4 regions of the Vibrio sp. VB16 genome follow, and region 1 is predicted to be linked to each of the others. Evidence: predicted binding sites of a transcription regulator. Region 1 holds the regulator's gene; each other region holds the start of a gene.
What was found. Region 1 encodes CRP, which controls carbon source genes, mostly activating them, when cyclic AMP is high. Its sites were predicted from a motif close to TGTGANNNNNNTCACA; they were not measured.
Positions count from the first base shown of each region.

Region 1 (8,215 bases):
TGTCATAGGCTTACTGCTTTCGTCTCCGTGTTCGGAAACGGGTTTTGCATTGGCTATTTTCCAAGCTAAGTAAAACAAATAACTGCTACCTACCCATTTCATCGCATCTTGTATAACCGGATATTGCTGGAAAATGAGACCAAGGCCTGAAGCCAACAAAAGAATCATGCTCATTAAACCGACACCAATACCAAAGGCATGTGGCAAAGATCGTCGATATCCAAAGTTGGCACCTGAAGCCGTTAACATAACGTTATTTGGTCCCGGAGTTCCTGTCATTACAATCGCGAACATCGCTATTGATATAAAAAATTGCCATTCCATTTAGTGTTCCTCATCCCTTGCAAATTGTATCGGTACAATTTGCAAATATTGGTTGATTTTCTCGTTTTTTGCGTACAAAATGACCATAACAATGCATCAACTAAAGATCAAAGGATTTATTGTCACCATGACAATCATAGATTTTCAATTATCCGATACAAACAGAATGCCTAAATACAAACAAATCGCAGAGCGATTGGCTGAGCAGATTGAATCCGGTCATTTAATGGCGAACGATAAACTACCCACCCATCGTCTATTGGCCGACAAATTAGGCGTCACCGTTGGTACAGTGACACGAGCTTACTCCGAAGCTGAACGAAAAGGCTTAGTGGAAGCGCGAGTCGGTGCTGGGACCTATGTAGTAGATAAAAAAAAGGCATACTGGGCATTTGATCAAGGGGATAACTATGACTCAAACGAATGCAATTTCGGCTTCAATATCCCCCCTATGTTTGACCGCAGCGATATGCTGAAAGATGCAATGGAGAAGGTTGCTCAATCACCCCAAGCACTCAATCAGTTTATGATCTATCAAAAACCAACGGGCATTGACTCCCATAGAGAGATTGTGGCTGATTGGTTAAATGAACATGGCGTTAAACTTGACGCAGACAGATTGTTGTTTTGTTCTGGTGCACAGCATGGGATGCAGATGGTATTTGAGGCATTCACTCGTGCGGGAGATACTATTTTATCGGAAAAACTTACCTATCCAGGGTTGATTAGTTTAGCCAAACAAAAGCAGCTAACCGTTAAAGGTATTGAAATGGATGAAGAGGGAATTATTCCTCATGCGCTTGAGGCGGCTTGCCGGCAATTCCAAGCTCGATTTATCTATCTGACCCCGACATTACAAAATCCTACAACAGCAACCATGTCCTTGGAGCGACGTATCGCTATACTAGACATCTGTAAACAACATGACCTATATGTCATAGAAGACGATGTGAATGGTCTTCTTCCCGCAGATGCCCCACCACCAATGGTTAACTTAGCACCTGAGCAGGTTATTCATATTGGTGCTTTCTCCAAATGTCTCGCCCCGGGGTTACGCGTGGGTTACATTCAACCCCCCACTAAACTGCACCCACACCTTAGTATTACGTTGCAAAACCATAGCTGGATGATTAGCCCATTACTTACCGCATTAGCGTGTGAGCTGCTTCGTTCCAACAAGCTAGAACATACCTTAGATTATATCCGGACTGAAATGAGAGGAAGGCTAACACTCGCGCTGATCTATTTATCTGATTTTCAACTCCAATACACACACGACTGCTTCCACATTTGGTTAACATTGCCAGACCATTGGCGCTTAAGCGACTTTGTCCAAGAAGCCGCATGTAATGGTGTAATTGTAAAGTCAGCGGAACTATTTACGCCTCCAGCCGCCAACGTGCCTCCTGCCGTACGACTTGCATTAAGTTCACCAATCGATCAAGCTCAGGTAGAAGTCGGGCTAATTAAATTGAAGGCCTTATTAGAGAGCACCCCAATCAGTGATTTTACTTTATGACCGAGTTTAACGCAGCAAGAGGGTTAACCAATCCTCACCTACAGACTGTTATTCCTAGAATGATTCGGAAACAACCGCTTTTTTCTGCTAAATGGCAGACATTAGAAACACCAGACGGTGACTTCCTTGATCTTGCTTGGAGTGAAGATTGGACCAGTCCAACGGCAAAAGAGAAGCCTATTTTTGTCCTTTTCCATGGCTTAGAAGGCAGCTTCGAGAGTCCATACGCCAATGGCTTGATGCATGCTTTTTCTCAGCAGGGTTGGCTATCTGTCATGATGCATTTTCGAGGCTGTAGCGGCAGACCCAATCGGCTAGCGAGAGCCTATCACTCAGGTGAAATCGAGGACCCTCGTTTCTTTTTAGAGCATATACAAAACAGGTTTCCAGATCAGCCGAAGGTCGCCATTGGTATATCGCTTGGCGGAAACATGCTGGTTAATTATTTGGCTAAATACAATGACGATCCTATAGTAGAAGCGGCCACCGTCGTCTCTGCACCTCTTGACTTAGCAGCATGTTCATCAAGAATTGAACAAGGGTTTTCCAAGATTTATCGGAACTATCTTTTAACCTCTCTAAAGAAAAATGCGCTACAGAAACAGAATCAACTAGTGTCGGAACTTGGCGTTTCAACGCAGGATCTAAAGGCCTTAAAAACGCTTTATGGCTTCGATGATATGATCACGGCACCGTTACATGGGTTTAAAAATGCTAACGATTATTATCAACAATGTTCTGGCATCCATGTTATTAATAAGGTCAACATCCCTTTGCAGGTCATTCATGCCGAAGACGACCCATTTATGACTCAAGCGGTAATACCAAACTTTCCATTAAACAAAAATATACACTATCGCCTTTTTAAACAAGGTGGTCATGTGGGCTTTTTATCCGGAACCTTGACTAAACCCGTTTTTTGGTTGGAACAAGCAATACCCAAATATTACCAACACATCGCATCATGAATAAAAGTAGGCTTTATGATCATTCCATGGCAAGAAATAGATAGCGAGACGCTTGAAAATCTAATCAAAGAGTTTGTATTAAGAGAAGGGACAGATTACGGCCAAAGCGAAACGACCTTAGACGATAAAGTCAGTCAGGTACGAACCCAGCTTAAGACAGGAGAAGCGGTGATTGTTTTTTCTGAGCTTCACGAAACCGTCGATATAAAACTCAAGCGCGAGTTCTGATAACAAAAAGTAAAGCGTTTATTCTTTTTATAGAATCTCATACACTAATTTCATATCTTCATTATCATCATTATCATCAATGTAGCGACAAGGAATCTCATGTCAGCAAAACATCCGATTATCGCAGTTACAGGTTCATCTGGCGCAGGAACAACGACGACATCTGAAGCATTCAGAAAAATGTTTAGTATGATGGACGTGAAAGCCGCGTGGGTGGAAGGTGACAGTTTTCACCGATTTACTCGCCCGGAAATGGACATTGAAATTCGAAAAGCAAAAGAACAAGGCAAACACATTAGTTACTTTGGTGCAGAGGCCAATAACTTCCCTGCCCTTGAACAGTTTTTTAGAAAGTATGGCGATGAAGGTCAAGGTCAGGTAAGACGATACTTACATTCCTTTGATGAGGCCGTGCCTTATAATCAGATGCCCGGCACATTCACTCCCTGGCAAGACCTAGCAGAAGATAGCGATGTTCTTTTTTATGAAGGCTTGCATGGTGCTGTTGTCGATGGTGATATAAATGTTTCACAACATGTTGACTTGCTAATCGGCATGGTCCCCATTGTGAACCTTGAGTGGATCCAAAAATTTGTACGAGATACGCGAGATAGAGGCCATTCACGAGAAGCCGTGACCGACTCCATCGTTCGTTCTATGGATGATTATCTTAACTACATTACCCCTCAGTTTTCTCGAACGCACATAAACTTCCAACGGGTTCCGACTGTTGATACTTCAAACCCACTGAATGCGAAAGCGATACCCAGTTTGGACGAGAGCTTCGTCGTGATTCGATTACGTGGAATGAAGAATGTAGACTTTCCTTATCTTTTAGCCATGATTGATGGCTCTTTTGTTTCTCGCCATAACACTCTGGTGGTTCCAGGAGGAAAAATGAGTTTTGCTATGGAATTAATAATCAGACCGGTTCTACAACAATTAATAGAAACTGGGAAAATCGGCTAAAAATTAAGCCTGAATGCAGTTTAGTTCTGATACCGTGATGATGTGCACAGTTTTGCTTAGAGAAACGGGAAATCAGGGCGATCAAAATCAAGAAATTGACTGCAAAAAAGGATACTATTCTTAACCTATATACATGTGTAGCTTGCAGCTATGAATTTAAAATCTTATGCTAACGTCACCAATAATACGGGGACACAGCAAAGGAAAGCTGCTGGCACAGGCCCTACAGATAATAGTGAGATAATTATGGTTCTTGGTAAACCTCAAACCGATCCAACGTTAGAGTGGTTTCTTTCGCATTGTCATATTCATAAATATCCTTCCAAAAGTACGCTTATCCACGCTGGAGAAAAAGCGGAAACTCTGTATTACATTGTGAAAGGCTCTGTAGCTGTGCTTATCAAGGATGAAGAAGGTAAAGAGATGATTCTTTCTTACCTTAACCAAGGAGACTTCATCGGTGAGCTAGGTCTATTCGAAGAAGATCAAGAGCGTACTGCATGGGTTCGTGCTAAATCACCATGTGAAGTAGCTGAAATTTCGTTTAAGAAATTCCGCCAGCTTATTCAAGTTAATCCTGACATTTTAATGCGTCTTTCAGCTCAAATGGCAAGCCGTCTACAAACGACTAGTCAAAAAGTTGGTGACTTAGCATTCTTAGATGTGACGGGACGTATTGCTCAAACACTTCTGAACTTAGCAAAACAACCAGATGCGATGACTCATCCAGACGGCATGCAAATTAAGATCACTCGTCAAGAGATTGGTCAGATTGTAGGTTGTTCACGTGAAACTGTTGGTCGTATTCTTAAGATGCTTGAAGAACAGAATTTAATTTCTGCTCACGGTAAAACTATCGTCGTTTACGGTACACGTTAATACCGTCACAAACAGCATTGATTAAAAAGCAGCGTTTACGCTGCTTTTTTTATGCCATAAGAAAAGATACGCATTGGTTTATAGTTGCAGTTCCATTCTATAATTAATGAGTGTTTGCCCTCTGAGATCCACTTGTCGCTCTTCTGCTACCTTAAAACCATAGTGTTCAAAAAAAGGTTTCGCAGTAATACTGACATGCGAATAAAGTCGACGAATTTTGCTTTTATTACCTTGCTGGAAAATTTGTTGCATTAAAGCACCCGCAATCCCCATACTTTGATGATTGTGATCGACATAAAAATGGCCAATCAATCCATCAGATTGGAGATCGGCATAACCCACTATCCTGTTATCAATTTCGGCGACAAAAGGCACAAGTTTATCCAGAAGTGCCTGCCAACTATCAAGCGTAATTTCATCTGATGCCCAAGCTTCTATTTGCCTTTCAGAGTAGTCCTTTCTATTTACACTACGCACAGTATCAAAAAACAACGTTCTCAACGTACAGGCGTCCTCTGGGGTATATGGTCGTATTCGGATAATACTTTGCACTTCGTCACTTCTCTTCTAATTTATAATTAATATTAAGCCTAACCAGTAATTAAACCATTTTCTACACGCACAAAAAAACCGAAGCGATAAAACTTCGGTTTTTACTATAACAAGGTTTAGGGTTCTCTAAACTGTGTGACTTGAGAGCAAGACATTCAGTGACGAGAAGCCAAATCCTTCTTACATCATGCCTGGCATGCCACCCATACCACCCATGCCGCCCATATCAGGCATTCCACCTGAATCTTTAGCTGGCATATCGGTAATCATCGCTTCTGTTGTGATCATAAGACCAGCAACCGATGCGGCAAACTGTAGCGCGCTACGAGTTACTTTAGTTGGGTCTAGGATACCCATTGCAATCATATCACCGTATTCGCCTGTCGCCGCGTTGTAGCCGTAGCTACCTTCACCAGCTTTAACGTTGTTAGCAACAACAGAATCTTCGTCGCCCGCATTTTCAACGATTTGACGCAACGGCGCTTCCATAGCACGAAGTGCAACGCGAATACCTACGTTTTGCTCTTCGTTAGCACCTTCAAGGCCAACGACTTTCGATGCTGCACGAATAAGTGCAACACCACCACCAGCAACAACGCCTTCTTCAACGGCTGCGCGAGTAGCGTGAAGTGCATCTTCTACGCGATCTTTTTTCTCTTTCATTTCAACTTCAGTTGCTGCACCGACTTTGATTACTGCAACACCGCCCGCGAGTTTCGCGACACGTTCTTGTAGCTTCTCTTTGTCGTAGTCTGACGTTGCTTCTTCGATTTGTTGACGAATTTGAGATACACGCCCTTGAATCATTGCTTCTTGACCAAGGCCGTCAATGATCGTTGTGTTCTCTTTAGTGATAATAACGCGCTTAGCTTGACCAAGGTCTTCTAGCGTTGCTTTCTCAAGTTCTAAACCAATTTCTTCAGAGATAACCGTACCAGAAGTAAGTACTGCGATATCTTGAAGCATTGATTTACGGCGATCACCAAAACCAGGTGCTTTAACGGCCGCTGCTTTCACGATACCACGCATGTTGTTTACAACGAGTGTTGCTAATGCTTCACCCTCTACATCTTCTGCAATGATAAGCAGTGGACGAGATGCTTTTGCAACGGCTTCTAATATTGTAAGTAGTTCACGAATATTAGACACTTTCTTGTCGATAAGAAGAATGAATGGGTTTTCTAGTTCAACCGAACCCGCTTCTTGGTTTGTGATGAAATATGGCGATAGATAACCGCGATCAAATTGCATGCCTTCTACAACATCTAGCTCATCTTGAAGCGCTTGACCTTCTTCAACGGTAATAACACCGTCACGGCCAACTTTTTCCATTGCTTCTGCAATGATGTTACCAACAGTATCATCTGCGTTTGCAGAGATAGTAGCAACCTGTGCGATAGCCTTAGAGTCCGCACAAGGAACAGATAGCCCTTTCAACTCTTCTACCGCTGCGATAACCGCTTTGTCGATACCGCGCTTAAGGTCCATTGGGTTCATACCCGCAGCAACGGCCTTAAGACCTTCAGTAATGATAGATTGTGCAAGTACTGTCGCCGTTGTTGTACCGTCACCAGCAGCATCATTTGCTTGAGATGCTACTTCTTTAACCATTTGTGCGCCCATGTTTTGGAACTTGTCTTCAAGTTCAATCTCACGCGCTACAGATACACCATCTTTAGTAATCGTTGGTGCACCAAAAGATTTGTCGAGTACCACGTTACGACCTTTTGGTCCTAGTGTTACTTTTACCGCATCAGCCAGAACGTTAACACCTTCTAGCATCTTGATTCGTGCTTCGTTACCAAATTTTACGTCTTTAGCAGCCATCTTTAATATCCTTTCCTAAATTCTATTTCTAATTGCTTGTCGTTTAAGAGTGAATTACTCAACGCTTGCTTATTCAACAATAGCCATGATGTCATTTTCAGACATGATCAACACTTCTTTACCGTCAATTTTCTCAGTTTTAGTGCCGTAGCCTTCTGCGAAAATGATAGTATCACCAACTTTAACGTCCAAAGGCTGAACAGTACCGTTTTCTAAAATACGGCCATTGCCTACCGCTAGAACTGTGCCGCGAGTAGATTTCTCCGCAGCAGAACCTGTTAGAACAATGCCACCTGCAGATTTTGATTCAACTTCTTTGCGTTCAACGATAACACGGTCGTGTAAAGGACGAATATTCATTGGGTCGTCTCTCCTGATTGTTGTTTCCATTAATGTAATTTAGTACTGAATTATCAGCGCGTGAAAGTTAAGTGGGGGACAAGAGGCAAAATCCCAAGGGGAAAACCAATTTTTTTACGATAGAAGTCATTTTTTTTTAGCCTAAACCGAGTTTTTTAGACAAAAGTCCGTTTTTATATGACTCGACGTACTAATTGCACTGCACCTCAGACTAGGTCAGAATCGAACTAAGTGTCTAACTGGTACAAAAATCATGGCTTGTAAAGATTGTGACGATAATTGGTTTTGGAAAAAAATAGGTCGTTGCAAACGATGTATGGACCAACTAACCGTGCTTTCTGTTCTTTGTTGGGTCGTTTGGTGGTTTGGTTACAAAGATGACTTTAAAAGTGTCGAATCCATTGCATTAATATTTTCTGGTTTTGCCTTTAATATTCTTCTTTTTTTGCACCTCTGGTTTAAATTTGTGATATTCCCAATGCAAAAAAGAAATCATCGCGAAGGTAAAAAAAACCGCCCGTAGGCGGCTTAAAATCGGCTGATACTCTTTCTATTTAGAAAGAGTTAATGCTTCATTCATAACATGATA
Region 1 is NZ_CP087590.1:3,362,310-3,370,524, forward strand. Features, by position in the region: gene IUZ65_RS15315 (LysE family translocator) at 1-324, opposite strand, end outside; gene IUZ65_RS15320 (aminotransferase-like domain-containing protein) at 452-1,843, shown strand; gene IUZ65_RS15325 (hydrolase) at 1,840-2,811, shown strand; gene IUZ65_RS15330 (YheU family protein) at 2,827-3,039, shown strand; gene IUZ65_RS15335 (phosphoribulokinase) at 3,139-4,008, shown strand; gene crp (cAMP-activated global transcriptional regulator CRP) at 4,255-4,887, shown strand; gene IUZ65_RS15345 (GNAT family N-acetyltransferase) at 4,966-5,430, opposite strand; gene groL (chaperonin GroEL) at 5,620-7,266, opposite strand; gene IUZ65_RS15355 (co-chaperone GroES) at 7,336-7,626, opposite strand; gene IUZ65_RS15360 (DUF3624 domain-containing protein) at 7,880-8,149, shown strand; gene IUZ65_RS15365 (alkaline phosphatase) at 8,177-8,215, opposite strand, start outside.

Region 2 (8,215 bases), 1.7 Mb from region 1:
GATATACTTTGGTTAGACACACTTTTCAACATAAAAAAAAGGACTCCGAAGAGCCCTTTATTATATAGGGTGTTAACGTTATCCGAACATTTCGGATGTAACTAAGATCACGCCTGTTTCAGATACCGTGTACTTTTTGGCATCCTCTGTTGGGTTTTCGCCGATCACTGTATTGTCTGGGATCACACAATCTTCGCCAACGATTACTTTCGTTAATCGACAATTTCTGCCGATATCAGAGTTTGGTAATAGGATACAGTCTTTTAATTGTGAGTAACTGTGAACACGAACGTTAGCTGAAACCATGCAGTGTTCTAACTCCGCACCAGAAATAATAGTACCGGCAGAAAGAACAGAATCGACCGCATGTCCACGACGATTCTCATCATTGAATACAAACTTAGCACCTGGACGTTGTGATTGGTTGGTCATGATAGGCCAATTTGGCGAGTAAAGGTCTAACTCAGGGTCTGGGGAAAGTAGATCCATAGTTGCAGCAAAATACTCATCAAGGTTACCTACATCGCGCCAGTATGCGGTGTCACCTGGGTGGCCATCTTCAGTAAAGATATAGCCGAATACCTTAGCTCGGCCAAGCAGACCTGGAATGATGTTGTGACCAAAGTCATGGTTGTATTCAGGGTCTTCTAACGCCTTAACCAGTTCATCCTCAAGTAGGTCTGCATCAAAGATATAGATTCCCATTGAAACGAGTGATTGTGTTGGGTCACTAGGGTCGGCTGGTGGGTTAGCTGGCTTCTCAACGAAGGTATTAATTTGTCCTGTCGCATCGAGTCCCATAACACCGAAAGAAGAGGCTTCTTCGATTGGTTTATGAATACATGCAACAGTGACCGCAGCATTATTTTCCACATGGAAATTAAGCATGCGAGAGTAGTCCATTTTATAAATGTGGTCGCCACCAAGTATCAATACGCGCTTAGCGTTTTGGCGTTTAATAAGATCCAAATTCTGGTAAACAGCATCGGCTGTACCACGGTACCAGTCGTTACCAGTTCTCTGTTGTGCAGGAATAATACGAACGCCTTCACCCATTGCTGGTGAAAGGATCTGCCAGCCATCTTGAAGGTGGTCGATTAGGTCTTGTGCCATGTACTGAGTGAGTACACCAACTTTTCTAACGCCAGAATTTATACAGTTTGAAAGAGTAAAATCGATAATTCGAAACTTGCCACCGAATGAAACGGCAGGCTTGGCATTATTGTTAGTCAATTGTTTTAATCGTGTTCCCTTTCCTCCTGCTAAAATAAGCGCACTTGTTTCACGAACAAGTTTGTTGGTATCAGCATGTGAATAGTTGTTACTTGACATATAATTAAAGCCTTATAGGTAATGTGTATAAAAATGATGATGTTGTGTAATTAGTAGAGGGGGCCAACACCAACACTTACTAAACTACTATTATTCTTGATGGGTCATTGTTGCATAGGTCACCGATTTGCTAAGAGGATAATCGAGATTGCAATCTTTTGAGATCCGTCACTAAATTACACGAACATATTGTACACACCCTTTGTTTCTTAAGTCGGATATGTATTGTTAACGTTTTGAGTGATTTGGTTAAAATAGTAGTAGCTGACATCAAAATTAACAATAAATGTATTAAAACACCTATGCAAGATCATGAATTGATTGAAAAAAATTAAAATTTTAAAGGCACGAAATTAATTGAAGTATTATCCTGATAAATTTTAAATAGTAGAGAATTAAACTGCCTATGTATCATTTGTTGAGGCTATATTCTTAGTGGAACCTATTGAAACCTTCCCTTTACTACTGATATTTGAGTTATTAGTGAATAAATAAAAGAAAAAAATTGGCGAAAATCATAAGGTTGGCTTACACTTCTGTTGATGTCGCCGATAATTATGTCGGTATAGCACAATCCAATTTGGCGCTACACAATTGTAGCAATGTTTAATACAGCTTTGAGGGAAGTTTTTATGGCGCTCACAAAGGCCGATTTGGCTGAGAACCTGTTTGAGAAACTTGGATACAGCAAGCGTGATGCCAAGGAAACAGTAGAGGTGTTTTTCGAAGAAATTCGTAAAGCTCTTGAAAATGGCGAACAGGTCAAGCTATCCGGATTTGGGAATTTCGACCTAAGAGAAAAAAGTGAACGACCTGGTCGAAATCCAAAAACAGGCGAAGACATACCAATTTCCGCTCGGCGGGTTGTTACCTTCCGTCCTGGGCAAAAATTGAAAGCTCGAGTTGAAAATATCAAAATCGAGAAGTAACCAATAAAAAAGACCACGCGCTGCGTGGTCTTTTTATTTTCCATTGCAAAATCACCTTCTAAAAAAGCACTGGTGCTCCGTTCGGGCTGAATCCTAGGGCTCAGTACATGAGTGAAAACGAATGGACTCCCTTGGGTTCGAGAATCCGAATTTAGCCTCTGTTTTATGCTGCCTTTATATTCGTCGTGATATAGGGTTGCCAAGCATAATGATATAGGTCTAAAGATTGTCTTCTTAAGCCTTCAATTTTGGCGTTTTCAATCTCACTTATCGCACGGTTTGATGATAATGCACCGCGTTCAATATCCTGAATCTGTTTGTATAAATCGTGTTCAGGACCACTTTTTACTTTTGCAATCTCAGCAAGATGCAACTGCACTTCCGCTATAATTTTCGTCTCTGGTAGTTCAACAAGAATATTCAAGTCACGATATCCAGAAGGTGCTGGTTTTTTAAAGCGATTTTTAACACTAATTATATTTGCTTGTTTTTCGAGTAACTCGAAAGTGGAAACTAGACTTTCAATATCGTCAGATACGATAGTAGCTCTTGCTAAATCGGTAATTTGATTCACATTGTTCGCTAGATCTGTTTTTATCTTTGTTTCAGCTCGTTGTCTTGACTTTACTCCGACGGAAATCGCGTGAGAATTAGTCAATAAAGCGGTGCTTATACATATGGTTTCTAATTCAAGCTGTGCTTTTTGAGCCTGACTATATAGAGCATCGAAATCAGAGTAGGGTTGACTAGCATCATGTTTGATAGAAGATATACCATAAAGCCCACTTAAACTGTGTTTAAACAGTTTTGGGTTAATTTGGCTTTGTGTTTGTTCTTTTTCTTGCTGACTTTGAGAAACAGGTTCAACAGAGGCGAATGCAGATGCCCGGCTAAACACCAATAGGGTGAGGATGGTACGCAGCATAACGTTCATTAACGCTCCTTGAGTCGATAAACACTTAGTAAAACGGTGTACTAAAAGTCTAAGTCGTATCGTGTCCAAGGGATTAACTATTGAAGTCGATAATCTAATTGTTACTGGTAGAAATATCGGCTACAGGTAGTATCTTAGGGCATTTTTCTTAAAACCAAGTAATCTTTGCATAAATTTACAATTGGTGTGAAAGGTGTCACCTAATTAGCCGCTTTCTTTTTCTTGCAATTTGATAGTGATTTAGCGACATTAATGCGACTTATTCTTATTTATAATTAGACATCATGAAAGATAGTGAATTTTGGCACAAAAAATGGGCATCCAACCAGATTGGTTTTCATTTGGAAGATGTAAATCCTTTACTCATTCGATATTGGGATAGAACCAACCCTCGCGCTTCGGATAACGTGTTGGTTCCACTATGTGGTAAGAGTGAAGACCTAATCTGGCTTGCCGCTAAACATGACGCAGTGCAAGGCATTGAAATTAGTGATATTGCAGTGCGTTCATTTTTTTCTGAACATTTTTATACACCAACCGTTGTAAGGCTCGACTCCGCACATGAGCTTTATCAATTTGATGAGCTATCGATTTATGTCGGCGATGTTTTTACGGCGTCGGTAAGTAATGTCGATATTATATATGATCGAGCTGCATTAGTTGCGCTTCCTGAAGATATGAGAGAAGAGTACGTAAACAGGCTAAAATCACTGCTCAATAATGGAGGGCGGCTATTATTAGTGACACTCGATTATGTTCAGTCTGAAATGTCAGGCCCACCATTTAGTGTCGACGAGACGGAAATAAGACGACTGTTTAGCGATTACAAATTAACTATGCTCAATAGAGATCAAGCAGATGAAAACCACCCTAAGATATCGAAAAAGGGCTTGAGCCGATTTGCAGAGTTGGTTTGGCTGATAGAAGATGATGGATAAAGAGATAGGTTTCAATAAGGGGTGTTAAAGCCCTTATTGAATATCTTTATGCTCGCGGGTTAATAGATTACTTTCACTTTTTCCGCTGCCTTTTTAGCGTCATCAATGGCTTGTTCTAATGTCTCACGTTGAGTTAAGGCTACACCAAGTCTACGTCGGCCATTAATATTCGGTTTACCAAACAGCCTTACCTGCGTCTTTGGTGTCGCCAACGCATCGCATAGCCCTTCATAACGAAGGTTATCGGAAGTCCCTTCCCCCAGAATGACAGCAGAAGCGGATGGACCATGTTGAATGATCTTATTAATTGGCATTCCAATGAAGGCCCGAACATGTAACGCAAATTCTGAGAGCTCTTGTGAAATCATGGTGACCATACCGGTATCATGCGGGCGAGGGGATACTTCATTAAAAATAACCTTATCCCCTTTTACAAACAATTCGACACCAAATAGGCCGTACCCACCTAATGCATCGACAACCTGCTCTGAGATGTATTCAGCCGCTTTTAACGCGACCTCTGACATTGCTTGTGGTTGCCATGACTCTCTGTAGTCGCCATCCTCTTGTCGATGGCCAACTGGCTGACAAAAATGCACTCCATCAACGGCTCTAATGGTAAGGAGCGTAATTTCATAATCAAAGTCAACGAAGCCCTCAACGATAACGCGTCCAGCGCCAGTTCTGCCTCCATCTTGCGCATATTCCCATGCTTGCAAGACATCGTCTTCACTTTTAATAATGCTTTGACCTTTACCAGAAGAGCTCATTATTGGCTTTACTACGCAGGGTATGCCAACTTCCCTTACTGCGAGCTTAAAATCATCTAGTGAATCGGCGAATTTGTATGGTGAGGTTAGAATGGACAGGTCTTCAGAGGCTAAACGACGAATACCTTCACGGTTCATCGTTAGTTTGGTTGCGTTTGCTGTAGGGACAACGTTAAGCCCCTTTGTTTCGAGTTTGACCAGAGTATCCGTTGCGATGGCTTCTATCTCTGGTACAACATAATCTGGTTTTTCTAACGCGATGACAGCGCTTAGCGCGTCACCATCGAGCATATCGAACACATGACTACGATGTGCTACTTGCATCGCAGGGGCGTCTTCATATCTGTCACAAGCGATAACCTCTAAGCCAAGTCGGTGGCATTCTATCGCCACTTCTTTACCTAATTCACCTGAACCTAATAATAAAACTCGAGTCGCACCAGCGCGAGTAGCAGTACCCAGCATTCGTATATCCTTCATTATCAATTAAATTGAGCGAATCATACTGGATCTTTAAAAAACCGCAATCGTTTGCTTTGGAAAAATAGGTAAAAAAACGCCCTAAATATATTAGGGCATTAATAATGTCTATAGTGAGATATAAGCAAACGTAATGTCGGGGTTTAGGGCATCTAAGGTTGACTGAGTCCCGTCAAGATTACTTATTTTACCTGCTGACAACTCCGCCAGAGCTGCAGTATCAATCTGCTCGAATGACTTACCTGCCATAAGAATTTGAGCGAGCGCAACTTGAAGAGGAGGAAGGCTAGGGTTGAACGCTGCATTCTCTGCATAGGAACCTAAGTAAACAGAACCGTCAGCTAACCTTAGAGCAACGCCACTATGATTCTCTGAATATGGTGCATGACTGTAGTTGAGTGCCTCAACCGCCTTTAACACCAAAGGGTCGCTTTCATGGGTTTGATAAGACCTTGTTTTACCGTCCATTAAACGCGCATCTATATCTAGATCAGCAGGCCCAAATGAATCCGGGAGATATTGCTGAAGCGACATTTCGTCACGTTCAGGCAGTTGCACTTTTAGTTCGTTGGCTGTGGTTAACTCGTTCATGAACTGTCGGCAGTGACCACATGGACTATAGTTAACGGTAATATCTATGATTCCAGTTTCACCTTTCATCCAAGCATGGCTTATACCACACTGTTCGGCGTGTACGGTTTGGCTCATCTGCGCACCGATAAATTCCATGTTTGCGCCGAAGTATAGTCTTCCTGATAATCCACGAACGATAGAACCAACATAAAACTCTGAAATAGGAGCGTATGAGTAAGCGGCTGCAAATGGAAGTAAGCAAATTCGAAGCTCGTCGTCACTCAATCCAGAAAGTACTAAGAGTTCTTCAAATTGTTGCGCAGAAATGGTGGCATCGAAATTTTCTGAGTTAAATAGACTTCTTAAATAATCAGCTATTGACTTAGGTGTATCGTTTAGCGCTGCGTCTAATCGAGAGTTCATAGTTAATCCTTAATTTATTGATGTGGAATATTTTAACCAACATTAGCCTTATTGCAGTGGTATAGATCACGTTTTAAACTGCAATATGTTTGGATGTTTCATAAATAGAGTGAGGTCACATAGTTTAAACCAACATTGGACAATCAATTTGTTAGAAAATCCACTCAAATACGACGTGAAACGGTGAGTGAGCAGTGAGGTTTTGCCAAAGCAGTGTTTGAAAGAAAGGCGGATATCTATGTCAAAGTTATTGGGATTAGATTAGACGAACAGGTGTGGGTGGTTTGTTACCTAAATGCTTTATTGAGTCGCCGTGCGAATTTAAAGTCGGTTCCAAAATTAGTTTAAAAGAATTAAAAAAGGATGGGGTTACCCATCCTTTTTTTGCCTTAATTGACCCTATACTGGCTTCGTTGGTCTTCTACGCTTTGAAGGGGCTTTATTTGCCGTATTGGAAGTAGAGTTGCTGCCACTACCATCTGAACTTTTAGCACCAAAATGACGCTTATTTTTACTCGCAGGCTTGTTACCGCGAGCGTTGTCCCCTGAACGTTGTCCGTCTGCGTGGTTTTGCTTCGGAGTTCGTGGTTTTTTAGGCTTAATATGTTTTTTATTTAGGTTCGATTCTGGTAAAACATCGACGGGTATGAAGCCTTCAACATCAATGCGTGGAATAATACTTTTAATTAACTTTTCAATACCAAAAAGGTCTATCGCTTCTTCTGCCGTTACAAGTGAAATGGCTTTGCCTACCTCGCCAGCTCGGCCTGTACGACCGATTCGATGGACATAATCTTCAGAAACATTAGGTAAATCAAAATTAACGACTTGAGGAAGCTGGGGAATATCAATGCCACGGGCGGCGATGTCTGTGGCGACTAACGCTCTAACCTGACCAGATTTAAATCCTGCTAACGCTTTGGTTCTCGCCCCCTGACTCTTATTGCCATGAATTGGTGCTGATTTAATCCCCTGTTTTTCTAGGTACATAGAAAGTCGGTTGGCACCGTGTTTAGTGCGACTAAAAATAAGCACCTGCTGCCAATCATTTTCTTTGATTAACTTTACTAGTAGCGCCGACTTTTTAGATTTGTCCACGGGGTAGACAAACTGCTCGACGGATGGTGCTGCTGAGTTTTCAGGACTGACTGATACTTCTACAGGGTTATTCACTAAGCCTTTAGCTAACGCTCTTATTTCGGTAGAAAACGTGGCGGAAAACAGAAGGTTTTGACGCTTATTAGGCAGTAAATCTAGGATTTTTTTGATATCTCTGAAAAAGCCCATATCCAGCATTCGGTCTGCTTCATCAAGAACTAGCACTTCAATTTGAGTAAACTTGACCGCGTTTTGATTATATAAATCGAGTAAACGACCGGGTGTAGCAACGAGCACGTCGCTGCCTTTTCGAAGAGACTGCATTTGTGGATTTATTTTTACGCCACCAAATACGACCATTGAACTAAGCGGAAGATGTTTACTGTATTTGACTACACTTTCGTTAACCTGCGCCGCTAATTCTCGCGTTGGCGTAAGAATCAATGTTCTGACGTGGTTTCCTTTTACTCGTGGGCCTCCACTTAACCTTTCTAAAATAGGTAGGGTAAATCCTGCGGTTTTACCAGTGCCTGTTTGAGCCGCAGCCATCACATCTTTTCCCGCTAATACCGCAGGAATCGCCTGCTCTTGAATTGGGGAAGGAGTGTCGTAACCTTGTTCTTCGATTGCTTTAAGAATAGGTGCAGATAAGCCTAAAGAGGTAAAACTCATAATATGTCGGTTCTCAGTAATTAATCGGAAATCAGATAGCGGAGAAAGCATGAAAAAAGATGCACG
Region 2 is NZ_CP087590.1:1,692,220-1,700,434, forward strand. Features, by position in the region: gene glgC (glucose-1-phosphate adenylyltransferase) at 79-1,332, opposite strand; gene ihfA (integration host factor subunit alpha) at 1,965-2,261, shown strand; gene IUZ65_RS07795 (phosphoribosylglycinamide formyltransferase) at 2,425-3,195, opposite strand; gene IUZ65_RS07800 (thiopurine S-methyltransferase) at 3,480-4,133, shown strand; gene purT (formate-dependent phosphoribosylglycinamide formyltransferase) at 4,193-5,368, opposite strand; gene cdd (cytidine deaminase) at 5,492-6,379, opposite strand; gene IUZ65_RS07815 (DEAD/DEAH box helicase) at 6,779-8,149, opposite strand.
Region 2: the regulator CRP is predicted to act here: its motif matches at 6,484-6,499, upstream of cdd (cytidine deaminase).

Region 3 (8,215 bases), 970 kb from region 1:
TTTCTCAAGGATCAGACAGGAGACATTTATTGTGTACGAGCCTTTAATTCTATTAGCTCTGTTGTATTTGGTGATTGCTGGGATAATTACTTTAGGTTTTTGGTATTTAGATCGCCGCCATCCGAGCTATTCGTAATGGCTCTTGTGTTTTTATTTGATAACGATGTAGAAAATAGCAATAAATAAGCGTACCTAGCCGTGTCATTGTTTATACTACGCCGAGAAATGTTGAACGAGTTGATCCGATGAATGAGAAACGCCGAGTACCAAGAAAAGAGATGTCTATCAACCGTAAAACAGAGCTGGTTGATGCGACCCTTAGGGTAATAGCATCTGACGGCGTGAAGGCGGCAACAGTTCGCTCCATTGCAGAAGAGGCGAAAGTGACGCAAGGGCTGATTCGTTATCATTTTAAAAGCAAAGATGAACTGATCATCGCTGCTTACGAAAAACATATGACCAATCTGATTGACGTTGCTGCTCGTGGGTCGAATGGCCATTACTCTTCAGCGAAAAAACGCTTGGCGATGTTTGTACAAGCCTCGGTTAGACCGCCCATTATTGATGCGCAGGTGATAGCGATATGGGCTGGATTTTTTCAGCTTTTGTTTCATAACCAACCGATGCGCGAAAGCCACAAAAAAACCTACCACCTGTTACGGAACCATATCCAACAGCTGATAGCCGATGTATTTTCTGAAGAGTCTAGAGAGACAACAGACAAAGAATTGCGTCAGTTAAGCATTGCCTGTAATGCCGTTTTGGATGGTCTGTGGATAGAAGGCGGTATTATCCCTGATGAGTTCATGACTAACGAGCTCGTTGAAACCGCGATTCGGGGTTTTAGTGCACTGACAGGCGTTGAGCTAAGTCGCTATTTGGGTGTTGAATAACGTAGGATGGCTTTACGCCGATGAATCTCCCATGAGTCCGACGCGTTTTTCTAGGTCTCGTTTGACTATGTTGATCGCCTGTAGCGCCACAGCAGGGTTGACCTCATTACTTTCTAGCAAATAGATAAGATCCACTGCCAGTTTTATCTCTTCAGGAGCGGTGTCGATACCGTTGTTGGTATTAATGGTCATATAAAGTCCCTTAATTTAGCTATCTGATCTTCTATCTCTTTTCTAGATTGTTGGCAACGAATTAAACGATCTCTTGCCGTATTGAATATGATTTCGGCTGCATGCTTATCTTCGGTTGGCGCTGTGTTGACTATGTTTTGTTTTTCATCGACTAACGTTTGCAGACGATATTCCCACTCTTGGTGTTGTATAAGATTCTGTTGAAGTGCTTTGAGTGACAGACGCTGTGTTGACGGCTGTTCTGGGTGTAGATTGGTGGAGATCTCTCGAGATATTGCACTTATCTGATCGAGCAGTTGTTCAGTCAAGTATTCAGCTTGCCTAGGGGTGAGTGCTTTTTCCCCATTAACACGTGATTCATTTTTACCCAGTATTGTTTTGAATGTCGCTAGAGCCTCTTGTACACAAGGTGAGAGCAGTCGTGACCGACAGCGGAACAACTTGTCGTCAAAAAGCACCCTAGGTTGAACGCCGCGTTGGGAATCCAATTTCTTGGCTGTGTTTGCAAGATCATCTAAAACGGTTTTAATTCGATTGAATTCATTCATGTAATGCTATACCGAATCCTATAAATGGTGCTCAGTTACCTTATAAGTCGGCAAACCACGCATCATAACCAAGTTTAATGGAGAGAATACTGACAACAGTAACAAACACGGGTCGAATAAACTTCGCACCGAAGCGGATGGCGGAGTGAGCGCCCACAAAAGCACCCGCCATCAGACAGACACCCATGGTTAGGCCTAAGACCCAATTAATGTGGCCCAAGAAAGCAAAGGTGACGAGGGATGTGAAGTTACTCGTAAAGTTCATTGCTTTTGAAAGGCCAGAAGAGAGCAGTATATTCATACGATAGATCGCCATGCTGCTGACTATCCAAAATGCACCAGTTCCGGGTCCTGCAACCCCGTCATAAAACCCTAAGGTGAATCCTTGTATCCATTGGATTCGATTTAGTTTTTTACAAGGCTTTGGTAATACGTTTTCGTTCGCCTCGGGCGTTTTATGCCAAATAGTATAGATAGCGGTAGCCAAAATTATCACGGGCAATGCTTTTTCCAACCATTCAGTGCTCAACGCATCAACAACCAGCGTGCCGATTGTCGCGCCGATTAAGGTCGAATAAAAGGCGTGCTTCCATAACTCTGGAGTGAACAGTCGCTTGCGATAAAAAGTGACAGCTGCGGTTGAAGAGGCAAAGGTTGCCGCAAGTTTATTGGTCCCCAAAGCAATGTGAGGTGGTAACCCAATTGAAAGCAAGGCCGGTACGGTTAACATGCCACCGCCACCCGCTACAGCATCAATAAATCCGGCGGCAAATGCAACCAAAGCCAAAATAACCAACATGGTTGGTTCCAACATTTCCATAAATATTCCGGTACCTGACTTTAGTCAAATTGCTTTAAGCAATTTTTACTCAATAGTTCGTTTAAATGGGGGTAAGGCGTCGAGCAGTAGTTTTCCGTATCGTTTACTCACTACTCTTCGATCAAGAATGATAACTCTACCAGAATCTTGCTCTTTACGCAGTAAACGGCCAACGGATTGAATGAGTTTTTTGCTCGCTTCAGGTACAGAGATCTGCATAAAAGGATTACCACCTCGACTTTCAATATATTCCGAATGGGCTTGCTCCACTGGCGAGGTTGGAACCGCGAAGGGAATTTTGGTAATAATAAGGTTCTCAAGCAGGTTACCAGGCAAATCGAGACCTTCTGAAAAACTGCTTGTACCAAATAACACACTTGTTTTGCCGCACTGTATCAATGTTTTATGCCTATTTAGAATCTCTGTTCTTGATGACTGTCCCTGAACTTGCAGCGTCCAGCCCTTCTTTTTAAATTGAGCAGAAACAATTTCGGTAACCTGTTTCATCTGCCAGTACGAAGCAAATAGAATTAGGTTCGCTTTGTCTTCTATTATTAAGCTCGGCAGAAGTTCCGCTACGTAGTCGGTAAACTCTGGCGCCTGCGGTTCATATTTCATCGCGGGTATAAGTAGCTCAGCATTATCTTGATAATTAAACGGCGAAGCCAAAGCCAAAAACTGCACTCCATCTTCTTTCTTTGCGCTTACCCCCGCTTGACGACAGAAAAAATCAAAAGAGTTCAGCGCACGGATTGTGGCCGAAGTCAGCACTGCGCCGACACATCGACTCCATATTTGTTGATCTAATTGCCAGCCGACTTCCAACGGTGAAACGTTTACAATGAAGTCTCCCTCTCTATCTGGGCTTAGCTCTAGCCATTTAACTAATGGGGCGCCCTTTTCTTTTTTAGGTTCGGCCATTAAATGCCAGACCTTAGCCAAGTTTTCTAATCGTTGACTATAAAAGCCGATTTCCGCTAGTGTCGGTTCTGCAATTTTATTAGAAAGCTCACCGTCTTTAAGCCTTTCGGCTATAAGGTCGGCTATTTTTCCAAGGGCCAGGCTGGCCTTACCCGACAAAAGTTTCAGTTCCTTGGATTGCAGTTCTAACCATTGAGGTAAGTCGCCGTGTTCAAATCGATAGGCTTTGTCTTCGAATTGAGTCGCATCAAACTGTTTACTTAATTGTGTTAAAGCTGGCACTAGTTCTTGCACTGAGTCTTGTAATTCATTACGAAAGCGATTGACGCGCTTTTCATCGGCCAAGCTGGTAAATTTGCTCGAAGACTGATTCAGTTTTTCTAACCAAATGGCCGCACCTTTCAAACTGGCGGCGGCAGACGAATGGTCTCTCGCCACTTTCGGTAGGTGGTGGGCTTCATCGAAGATATAAATAGTATTGTCAGGTTCCGAAAGAATAACGCCGCCTCCAAGCTCGATATCCGCCATGACCAAACTATGGTTAGCGATAATAACGTCATTCTTGTCAAGTTCAGCGCGCGCTTTTTGAAATGGACATCCTCTATGGACAGGTAAGCCGTTATTGCAGCTATGCTTATCGCTGACAATGGTCAGCCAAAGTTCATCCTTAATCGGCTTTGGCCACGCATCTCTATCACCGTCCCACTTACCTTCCATCAGCGCATGATGCATGGTTTCTAGCAATTCAATGTCTTTTTTCTTTGGTTTGATTTCAAAAATAGCCAGTTGTCCGCCATCTGCGCCGCACGCTGTGGCCAGTTTTTCTGCACAACAATAACGCTGTCTGCCTTTTGCGAGGATAAATGAGAACTCTAAATTGGTAATGCGTCTAAAAAGAGGTAAGTCTTTGTCTAAAAGTTGTTCTTGCAGCGCCACAGTTGCAGTAGAGATAACTATCTTTCGATTGTTTAACACTGCGCATGGGATCGCTGCCATCAAATAGGCGAGGGACTTGCCTATTCCCGTTCCCGCTTCCGCCACTATTATACGATTTTTTTTATGGTAGTCCCCTGACAACGTTTTCGCTATTTCTGCAACCAAATAGTTTTGTGCTCGTCTAGGGACGAAATCATCTAATTGGTGTTGTAGGTTTTGATAGCTATCGCGAATCGATTTTTGGACTTTAGGATTATGCATAACACGGCCAACTTTTGAGAATGGCGCAGTCTAGCACAGCAAAGTCCTGCGCTCTATTGCTCGAGAATATGTGAGTACTATCACGAAGCATATTAATGTGACGTTATTATTACCCATTTCATTTAGATAAGAATTTATTTTTATTGGCTATTTATCGTGTTTATCAGGAGATTTGAATCACAAATTTAGTTCTTTTATAACTAAAACTGGATCAAGCTCACAAAAAAAAACTGAACCTTCTTGGATGCTACGTTAGGAGAACATGATGTAATATAAATATCTTTTTACTGCTATTTAATAGGCATTTAATGCTGCTAATGACCTATTATTTAATTGTAATCGATATTATTAACCATATCCATCCTATCGGAATAGGTTTGATTTTAGCGCGAATGGTGGAGTAAATAATTACTTTACCAAATGAAATTAATCCTAACCTATTGTTTTATAATAATTTATGTATTTTTATTTTTATTTTTTTAGGTGTTTGACATAAGGCGATTTCTTTTGCAATCTAGGTTCGAAATTTAGTGGTGATGACGGATAGCCAATTTGGTAAAACGTTGTCACCAATAAAATAAAAAAAAGGAAACCAAAAAAGGATTTCCTAAATTTTCTTAAGAAAAGGCAGTGGTTTACTATGAAAAAGACTCTATTAGCATTATCAGTACTTCTTGCGTCAACGGCAGCTAACGCAAGCATCGAAGTTTACAACAAAGACGGCGCTACAGTTAACATCGGCGGCGACCTAGAAGTTGTTTATGTTAAAGGTACTGACGACGGTTCTCATGTTGAGCAGCAAATCCAAGATGCTGACATCAAATTTGATGTTCGCTACGCAGTAAGTGATGAGCTTTCTGTTGGTGGTTACTGGGAATTCCAAGGTGACACTGACAATACTACTCAGGGCGGTAGCTCAGCTATGGGTGATGTTTACTTTGCATTCTACACTGCATCTGCTGGTTCTTTCAAAGTTGGTGACCTATGTAGCATCGGTGATGATCTAGGTCTTGGTAATGACTTCCAGTTCGGTGTTACTTCTACAGTTGACCAAGCTGACGTTTGTGGCGACGAAACTGTACGTTGGGATTACTCTAGCGACATGTTCTACGTATCAGCTGCATACCGTGATGACCAACGTTCTGATGACACAAAACCTGATCTTGCAGACATTAAAGCTGGACTTACAATGGCTGGCTTTAACCTAATGGGTTACTACGGTACTTCAAACAAAGCTGAACAAGATACTTTTGCTTTAGAAGCTAGCTACGCATTCTCTGCTGCTAACATCGGTCTTGGCTACTACGACGTAGAAGATTCAGGCAGCGTAATCGCACTAACAGGTGACTACACTATCGAGAAAGTAACACTTTCTGCAGGTGTTGATTTAGTTGACCCTGAAGCAGCTGGTTCTGACGACGTTACTAACTACTTCGTTAACGCAGGTTACGCAATTGCTCCAGCTACAACGCTTTACGCTGAAATTGGCGGCAACGACGTAGACGATAGCGAAGTTGGCTATGCTGTAGGCGCTAAAGTAGAATTCTAATCTGAAACTCTAGTTTCAAATAGAATCCAAAAAAACCACCCGTAGGGTGGTTTTTTTATTGCGTGAATAAATACCGTCTATGGGCTTGGCTCTACTACTTAGAATCGGTATCATGAAGCGGAATGACAATTTTAGTGTTTGAATAAATTAAGGAATAATATGAAACGCATATTCTATGTGCTAATTGGTTTAGTGCTATCAGGTGCAGTATCGTCAGCTGAGTTGATTCCAGGTAAAAATATACGGGTTTTGGTAATAAATGAACAAGAACCTGAATCTTGGAGTGGCCCCTACGAGTTAAAGGATGGGTTTACTCAGGTGGTAGTAAAAGTATCTGCGCGGCTCGGAAAAGGTTCAAGTAAGAAAGTGTTTGACTCTGCCCCATTCATAATGATGTTTGAAACCAATGGACAAGACTTAGAAATTATTGCACCTCAAATGAACAATTATGAGTGGGCAACTCGACATTTTGAAGGCGTACCAAAAATGAGATTGGTCGATTCGAATGGGGATGTAGAATATACCTACCAGAAACTCGAAGGCAAAGATGGCTTTATGCCGTACCAAGATGTTGATGAACTTGTTGTAGAGCACAACGAGAACAACGCCATCTTCTTCGGTAGCGAGGCTGAAATTACCGCGAAAGCGGAATTAGCAGCAGTTGCAGCAACAACCGCTGCGGCAGGAAGTTCTGTTGGGAATGAGAGCGCTGCAAAAGGAAGTTTATCTGGCAGCAGTGTTAACCTCGATCAACTAAAAGCTTGGTATCTAAAAGCCTCTAAAGCCGAGCGTAAAGAATTCCGTAGATGGATGATTGACCAAGAATAATCCTCCATTTATACCAAACCGTCAATAATTTGTTATTGGCGGTTTTTTATTGTCTGAATATTATTCCTAATACGGAAACGTTTGCTTTTTACCGTCATATTGCTGTTATAAATAACAAAGGCTAGAATTGGACATACGCCCTTACTAGCAGCAGAACCTTTCTATGAAATTTCCCGGTCAACGCAAATCTAAACACTACTTTCCCGTTAATGCGCGCGATCCTTTAGTGACTCAAGTACAAACTAATAAAAGGATGACAAGAACGCATATCATTGGGATTGATCAAACATTAGTGGATATCGAAGCTCGAGTGCCCGATCATTTCATCGAAAAATATGGTCTCAGTAAAGGTCATTCGCTGGTTATTGATGACGAAACAGCGGAGGCACTTTATCAGCAACTAAAACGCGATGAACTGATAAGCAATGAGTTTGCGGGTGGAACGATAGGAAATACGCTACATAATTATTCCGTTCTTGCTGATGACAAATCGACCCTGTTGGGTGTGATGAGCAAAGACATTGAAATCGGCAGCTATGGGTATCGCTATTTGTGTAATACCTCTAGCCGTATGGATCTTAACTACCTTCAATCAGTCACTGGCGCGATTGGACGCTGTTTTGCGTTGATATCGGACAACGGTGAACGAACCTTCGCTATAAGTGAAGGACAGATGAATCAGCTGCGTCCAGATAGTATCCCTGAATCGATTTTTGAAAATGCTTCTGCTTTGGTGTTAACGGCGTATTTGGTCCGTTGTAAAGAAGGCGACCCGATGCCGGATGCAACAATGCGAGCGATAGAGTACGCCAAAAAATATCATGTCCCTGTGGTGCTTACGCTTGGTACAAAGTTTGTTATTCAAGATGACCCACTGTTTTGGCAACAGTTTTTAAACGACCATGTGTCAGTTGTTGCGATGAACGAAGACGAAGCCGAGGCGCTCACCGGTAATGCAGACCCTCTGTTAGCAGCAGACAAGGCGTTGGATTGGGTTGACTTAGTATTGTGTACCGCGGGCCCTGTAGGGCTGTTTATGGCTGGTTATACCGAAGAGAGTGCCAAAAGACCAACCACGTTGCCACTGTTGCCTGGCGCTATCGCGGAGTTCAATGAATTCGAGTTTAGTCGACCAACCATCAAGGATGCGTGTGAGTCACCAATCAAGGTTTATTCGCATATTGCGCCTTATATGGGAGGACCTGAAAAAATTAAAAATACCAATGGAGCAGGGGATGCGGCACTTTCTGCGTTGTTGCATGATATG
Region 3 is NZ_CP087590.1:2,394,293-2,402,507, reverse strand. Features, by position in the region: gene IUZ65_RS10835 (ABC transporter permease subunit) at 1-136, shown strand, start outside; gene IUZ65_RS10830 (TetR/AcrR family transcriptional regulator) at 246-893, shown strand; gene rsmS (pleiotropic regulatory protein RsmS) at 906-1,085, opposite strand; gene priC (primosomal replication protein PriC) at 1,082-1,633, opposite strand; gene IUZ65_RS10815 (sulfite exporter TauE/SafE family protein) at 1,674-2,453, opposite strand; gene dinG (ATP-dependent DNA helicase DinG) at 2,499-4,571, opposite strand; gene IUZ65_RS10805 (porin) at 5,212-6,120, shown strand; gene IUZ65_RS10800 (DUF2057 family protein) at 6,280-6,948, shown strand; gene IUZ65_RS10795 (inosine/guanosine kinase) at 7,112-8,215, shown strand, end outside.
Region 3: the regulator CRP is predicted to act here: its motif matches at 4,641-4,656, upstream of dinG (ATP-dependent DNA helicase DinG).

Region 4 (8,215 bases), on a different replicon from region 1:
CCCAAATACCATAATCTAAACGCTGCATAGGATTGCGACGGCCATCCCATGAGTTAAACGGACCGATAAGGCTGACCGCGGAGGCATGCGGGGCATAAACTAAGAAACGAGTACCGTTCACTTGTTCGCCATCACGCTCCATGGTAACTAATTGTGCACCCATGTAATGATACATTTTAACAGGGGAATGCAGCTCTTCGAATTCTCTATATAATCCGTGATATTGGTAAGGGTCATCGAGGATTTGCTCTGTTCCATTCCAATCCACAGCCAATTTATAATGCGTAAATCTTAAATCCCTGTCTTGCTTTAAGACAAAACCATCGCCACTGATTCTTTCTAGTTCTACGCGAGGCTCATCACCCACAACTAACTCAACTTTACTCGCGCCTGGTATCCAAACTCGTAAAGGAACATTGTCGGCATGATGATACGGCCCTAAGAATGAAAACGGATCCGCAAATGCTGCTTTAGAAAGCTGATCAAACGTTTGTGTTTCTTTTGAAATCTCTGTTTTTTTCAACTGTCGTCTCCCGATGCAATAATATTTATTCTCACATTGTCTTCTTTAATCACTAATAATAGACAGACTAAAGTGAGAATTTCCCATAACTGATAAAGCACTAACAACTAACGTAAGTTAATATTTCTTACTTACCAAAAAATACCCGCTAAAAGCGGGTATTAGCGAATCCCATTCTATCGGACTCTCGGAAAATGTGGAGTGACTTGATCGATATTTTCTACGAGAAATTGACCTATCTTCCAGCTTCCTGACGCACTTCTGTAAGTCTTCTTGCAATCCTATTCACTTCTTCGCGAGCAAATATGTCATCTAACCCAACAGAAAGCTTGCGACGCCAGTTAGGATATTCATTGACAGTGCCTGGAATATTGACGGGTTTATCCATTTCTAGCCAATCTTCTAGCTGAACACTCAACAAGGTTGAGGAACCAGAAGCAAGGTGAAGCTGCAATGCCTCACTTAGGTGTTGATCCATTGCGACTAAGGTTGCATCTCTTCCTACGCAGTCCGGTAAGCGGCCATGCCAAGCAACACTATTAAGTATCTCTTGCTTGCACTTTAAACGGTCATCAAATAGAACTTCAAGCTGCTTTTCATCTGGATATAAACCAAGTTCTTTGCCCATCTTTAGGTCATCGCAGTGCCAGAAACCACGTAATGTCGGCATATCGTGCGTACAAAGAGCGGACATAGACTGATCTTTGTAATGCGCTGGAGAATAATAACCACCATCCTCCGCGACTTCAAAGAAGAACACCTTGTATGAATGCACACCGGCATCCGCAAGAATATCCACTATCTCATCAGGTACGGTACCTAAATCTTCGCCAATCACTGAGCACTGATGTCGATGCGATTCAAGCGCAAGAATGGCAAGCATATCCTCTACTGGATAGTAGATATAGGCCCCTTCTGTTGCACCTTCACCTTTAGGGATTAACCAGAGACGTAACAGCCCTAATACGTGATCAATTCGAAGTGAACCACAATGCTTCATATTGGCTCGAAGCAGTTTTATATACGCATCGTAACTGGTTTCTTGCAAGACCAGAGGGTTAAGTGGTGGCAGCCCCCAGTTTTGGCCAAGCGGTCCCAATACATCTGGTGGAGCACCGATGCTTGCACCTTGAACGAGAACACCATCGTCTGCCCAAGTTTCAGATCCCGAATCAGCAACACCAACGGCTAAATCACGATAAAGACCAACGGACATACCTTTCTCTTCAGCCAATACTTGCGCTTCATGGATCTGGCTATCTGCCACCCATTGAAGATAAAAATACAGCTGAACTAATTCTTGATTGTCCGCGATAAACTTTTGAACAGCGGCGTTATCAAAATGACGGTACTGTTCAGGGAAAACAGGCCAACCCCAAACCGAAGAATCTTCTTTGTGTAACTTGCTGTGTAACGCATCAAAGGCTGCTTGATGTTTTAGGCTTGCTCCACCTTCTTCAATGAAGGCCAAAAACTCAGCTGCACGCTCACTTTCTTTATCTAAGTGACGTGTTTTAAATTCGTTATAAAGAAGAGGCAAAACACTCATCTTTAGATCAGCAACTTCAGTATAATTAACCCAATGAGCATCGCGAACTCTTTGCAATCGATGTTGGAAGTCCGTGCTGCCAACTTTTTGCTGTGCTTCAACGCTTAATACGAACTCAGGGACTGAACTTACGTCTATGTAAAGCACGTTCAACCAACGACGTGAAGATGGGCTGTACGGGCTAGCACCTTCTGGATTAGCAGGAAACAGCGAGTGAATAGGGTTTAAGCCAACGAAATCACCACCGCGGGACGCCACTTCAGCGACAAGCTGTTTAAGATCCCCAAAATCACCAATACCCCAATTGTGCTGAGTACGCAGAGTATAGAGTTGTACACTCGGCCCCCACATTTTTTTACCCGCTTCGATCTGCTCTTGTTTATAACAAGCCGTTGGGGTCACAATCAATGTCATTTCATAAGGTGTCTTACGGCGTTTACGGCTAACAATCAGCTTGTGATAACCCCAAGCAAGATTCGGCAATTGAAATACCAATGACCCGCCTTCAGCGCGTTCATCTCTAACAATTTGAGATTGTAAATACCCTTCAAGTACTTCGCCTTGCTCTGTTTCCAAACGCCAGCTAAATTCGCTTTCGCGTGCACTGACGCCTAAGTTCAAACTCACTTCAACAGGTTGATCACTACCACGAACAACAAGCACAGAATCTAATACATCTTTCTTATGCTTTTTTTCGGCAGATTTGAGTAACTTTTCATCACTCGATGTATCGTAACCTAGAGACGCAAGCAGTCGACGGATGGTTTCGTCTTTAACGGTCGCATCTTCTCCCCATGCACTGACATAACTATCTGCAATTCTAGCTATTTCAGCGACTTGTTTTAGTGCTGATTGTTGTTTCATTATTTTCTCCGAAGCTGCATTAGCATCTTCATTTCAGTAGGGGTACGCAATAGATACCAAATCCAGTAGAAGTCTTTGTCCAACAACTCAACAAGATGAAAACGGCTAATGGATTGGGTATCAAAGCCAAGATAATCTCTACCTTGGCTTTGATCTTATAACTAGCGCTTAACGGCTTCTAGTTTCCAGATATTATTTACATAGTCACGAATTGAACGGTCAGAACTGAATTTGCCGACCAGTGCTGTATTCAATATCGCTTTACGTGCCCAACCTTCTTGGTCACGGTACTGTGCGTCCATATCTTCATGTGCTTTCACATAAGAGGAAAAATCAGCAAGACATAGATAAGGGTCACCACCATCTAACAAGCTGTCAAATGTCGCACGAAGCTTGCCGGGTTGGCCTGGTGTGAACTCATCGCTCAGAAGTAGATCCAATGATGCTTTCAATAATGGATCTGAGTTGTAGTAGTCAAATGGGTTATAGCCACTCGCTCGTAGAGCTTCCACACCATCAACATCCAAGCCAAAGATGTAGATATTTTCATCACCTACTTCTTCACGAATCTCCACGTTTGCACCATCCATCGTACCAATAGTTAACGCGCCGTTTAGAGCCATCTTCATGTTGCCTGTACCAGACGCTTCTTTACCTGCGGTAGAGATTTGCTCGGAGACGTCAGCAGCAGGAATAATGATTTCCGCCATGCTTACACGGTAATCTGGGATAAATACAACTTTGAGCTTGTGATTAACACGTTTGTCATTGTTGATCTTCTCTGCCACTTTGTTTGTCGCGTAAATAATCTCTTTAGCAAGGTGGTAACCCGGCGCCGCTTTTGCTGCAAAAAATACAACACGTGGTGCCATATCAAATGTCGGATCGTTCAATAAACGATGATACAAAGATAGAATGTGCAGCAAGTTTAGATGCTGACGTTTGTATTCATGAAGACGCTTAATCTGGACATCAAAGATGGCATTGGTATCAAGTTCAATACCCATGTTTTCTTGTACCCAGTTGGCTAAACGCTGCTTGTTTTCTTTCTTAACAGCCATGTATCGTTTTTGGAACGCTTTATCTTCCGCAAATTCTGCTACTTGTGTCAACTGGTCAAGATCGGCGGGCCACTCTGTACCAATTTTCTCAGAGATTAAGTCCGAAAGGCCTGGGTTACAGAACTTCAACCAACGACGAGGAGTCACACCGTTCGTTACGTTTTGTAGCTTGTTTGGATATAGCTCATTGAACTCAGGGAATAGATCGCGCTTAACCAGTGCAGAGTGAAGAGCCGCAACACCGTTTACCGCGTATGAACCAACAACACATAGATTTGCCATACGCACCATGCGGTGGAAACCTTCTTGGATAATAGAAAGCTTACGTTGTTTTTCAACATCACCTGGCCACTTAGCACGTACATCGGCTAGGAATAGGTGGTTAATCTGATAGATGATTTCCATATGACGAGGAAGAAGACGCTGAATAAGTGATTCACTCCACGTTTCCAGTGCTTCTGGCAATAACGTATGGTTTGTATAAGCAAACGTTTTTGAACAAATAGCCCATGCGGCATCCCAAGAAAGATCACGCTCATCCATCAGAATACGCATCAATTCAGGAATAGCGATCGTTGGATGCGTATCGTTAAGCTGAATGGTCTCATATTTAGGTAAGTCGGCTATTTTATGACCCGCCGCGTCATGACGACGTAGAATGTCTGCCATTGATGCTGCACTGTGGAAATACTGCTGCATTAGACGAAGTGTTTTACCCTTTTCGTGGTTATCGTTTGGATAAAGAACTTTAGTAATGTTACCCGAGTCGATCAGCGCATGCTGTGCTTCAAAGTAATCACCATTGTTAAAACTTTCTAGGGAGAACGGGGCAATTGCACGACATTCCCAAAGGCGCAATGGATAAACCGTATTACTTTCGTAACCGACGATTGGAAGATCCCAAGGCATACCTTGAACTTGCATACCTGGTACCCAACGACGTTTTTCTACACCGTTAACAAACTCAGAATCAACATGGCCATAAAAACCAATTTGCTGTGCATATTCAGGACGAGCAACTTCCCATGGGTAGCCTTCAACACCGCGCCATGCGTCAGGTGCTTCTTTTTGATGACCTTGTTCAAAAGATTGTTTGAATAGACCATATTCATAATGAAGGCCATATCCAATGGTTGGAAATTCTTGAGCTGCACACGAATCCATGAAACATGCAGCAAGACGACCCAAACCACCATTACCTAGTGATGGGTCTCGTTCTTCTTCAAGCAGGTCAGAAAGGTTCTGACCAAGTTCAGTCATCGCGTCTGTAATTTGCCCGTACAAACCCATACTAATCAGGTTATTACCTGTTAGGCGACCGATTAAAAATTCTAGAGAAAGATAGTTAACGCTCTTCGCGTTTTGAATAGCCTTGTCATTTTCCGTTTCTAATAGGTCAAGTGTGGTCAATTCAGCCAATGCGCGTCCCATTGCTAGGTACCAAGCACGAGAGTCAGCGTGTTCTATTGTGGTCGCATAAGTTGCACTTAGATGTTTCTTAACATTAGCTTGGAAAGAGGCTTTATCAAATTTCTTTTGTTGAGTTGGTTTCATAGCGAAATCTCATTAATTATCAATTTATCTGTGGCATATCCTGCATTGACTTAAGTAGCAGAACATCCTCCCATAAACGTGGTATCGGAGGAGGAGTAGTTAGGGCGTAGATACCTACTCCTACACAATTCAAGATCTAAATCACACTACTACGGTTAATTTAATAAACTTAAGTGATTCAGCTCACGTGTACATCTCTTTACCTCAATTAGCCATAAATCGGCTAAAAATGACCTATCGAAAAAAGTAACTAAAATATGTCGATTTGGTCACAAAATAATTAAAGCTTAGAATTGTTTCAGCCGTACTAATATGTACAGATGAAATAATTAATTACATCATATCCTAGTCATTATGTGACAAATGACTCAATTATGGGGCGTAGATGATCATTTACATGCGCTGGGTCATACATATTTGAGAATAGTCATGTACGACAGGGGGACCCTTAACGTAGGATTAACTTAACCGAGAAAAATAGGCGTATAAGTAGCCCTTTTTACTGTCTAAATACCAAGAGCCGGGTGACTCACCCAGTTCAAAATAACTCATTGAATATAAATATGTTGATACCTTCAAAATTAACTAGACCCGGTCGTTTGCATAACGCGATAGTCAGACCACGAGTACTCGATTTACTGCAACAAGCGCCTTTCTATAAGCTTGTACTTTTTCGTTCGCCTGCGGGATACGGCAAAACCACCATGGCTGCCCAGTGGTTGGCAAATAAAAGTGCCGTAGGTTGGTATAGCATAGACGAGAGTGATAACGACCCATCTCGTTTTGTGAACTATTTCATTCAGGCTATCAACAAAGCAACAGAGGGAAAATGTCCCAGTTCGCAAACATTGGCGGAGAGGCGACAGTTCTCCTCACTTCATTCACTCTTTGGCGAAGTTTTTGTTGAACTCTCTGATTATTTCAATGAGTTCTATGTGGTGTTGGATGATTATCATCTTGTCGATTCAGATGAGATCCACGAAGCCATGCGTTTTTTCTTAAAAAACATGCCTGACAACATGACACTTGTTGTCACTAGTAGGAGTACACCACCTTTGGGAACGGCTAACCTAAGGGTTAGAGATCTCATGATCGAAATCGACAATGGTTTACTCGCCTTTGACACCGAAGAAACAACACGTTTTTTTAATCAGCGCGTCTCTGAAGGCATCGATGATGCTACGGCCTCAAACTTACAAACCTACGTCGAAGGTTGGCCTTCGGCTCTGCAATTGATCGCGCTACAAGCACAGCATCATAAGCGGACACTTGCGCAATCAGCAGAATCTGTTTCTCAATTTAACCATGCGCATTTATGGGACTACTTGATTGAAGAGGTCTTTGATTTACTCGATGAAGATACGAAGTATTTTCTGATGCAATGTTCAGTACTAGAGACATTTAATGACGCCTTGGTGACAGACCTCACCGATAGGGAAGATTCCCTCGGCATGATTGAATCACTCAATCGTTTTGGACTCTTTATCTATCACTTAGAAGGTGAGCAAGATTGGTACCGATTCCACCACCTCTTTGGCGAGTTTCTTGCGCATCAAAGAAAAGCACGCATCGCAAATGAAGAAGTTGAGTTGCACCAAAAAGCCGCGGTAGCCTGGCTTAAGTTAGATATTCCATATCAAGCTCTTCGTCATGCTCAAAAGGCAAAAGATGACGCTCTTATTGCTAAGATCATAACCAACTCTGGTTGGAAGATGTTTAATCATGGCGAGCTGATTGTATTGGAAAATGCGATCAATCAATTAGATAAAGACTTTTTGTATAGCAATATGAAGCTATCTCTATTGCGAGCGTGGCTATCTCAGAGCCAGCACCGATACAATAAAGTAGAAGATATGTTAACCATATCTCTTTCCGAGATGAAAAGTAGAAAGATAATTCTCAGCACTAACGACCAAGGTCAAGTAAACGCCTTACTCGCACAAGTTGCGATTAATAAAAATGACCCTGTCCTTGCTCTTGAACTGGCTGAATTGGCATTGAGCCAGTTAGATACAACTATCTATCGTAGCCGGATTGTTGCCACTTCCATTGTTGGTGAAGTTAACCATGTATTGGGTAAATTAGATCGCGCATTGCCTCTGATGCAACAAACCGAGAAACTGGCCCGTCAACATCAATTATATCATCAAGCATTGTGGGCACTGTTACAACAAAGTGAAATATTAGTCGCACAAGGATTTGTACAAGCCGCATTTGAGATGCAAGATAATGCCTTTAAACTCATTGAAGAGCAGAAGCTTCAACAACTGCCTCTCCACGAGTTTCTGCTGCGTTCTAGAGCGCAAATACTCTGGTGTTGGAATCGCTTAGACGAAGCAGAAGAGTGTGCTTACAAAGGGATTGATGTACTAGGAAAGGCCGATCCTAGTAAACATTTACACAGCTATTCTATGTTGGCTCGTATTGCTATTGGCCGAGGTGAACTTGATAAAGCCGCAAGGTTTATCGAACAGATAGAACACCTATTGGAACAGTCAACCTATCACCTAGACTGGACAGCTAACGCATCGCTCTCCTTAATACTTTATTGGCAAGCACGCAACGATGTCGAATCCACGAAGCAATGGTTAATAAAAGCAAATCGACCAGTTGAAGCAAAAAACCACTTTTTGCAGCTGCAATGGCGAAATATTACCAGAGCAC
Region 4 is NZ_CP087591.1:767,601-775,815, forward strand. Features, by position in the region: gene glgB (1,4-alpha-glucan branching protein GlgB) at 1-523, opposite strand, end outside; gene malQ (4-alpha-glucanotransferase) at 759-2,936, opposite strand; gene IUZ65_RS19935 (glycogen/starch/alpha-glucan phosphorylase) at 3,098-5,551, opposite strand; gene malT (HTH-type transcriptional regulator MalT) at 6,115-8,215, shown strand, end outside.
Region 4: the regulator CRP is predicted to act here: its motif matches at 5,724-5,739, upstream of IUZ65_RS19935 (glycogen/starch/alpha-glucan phosphorylase).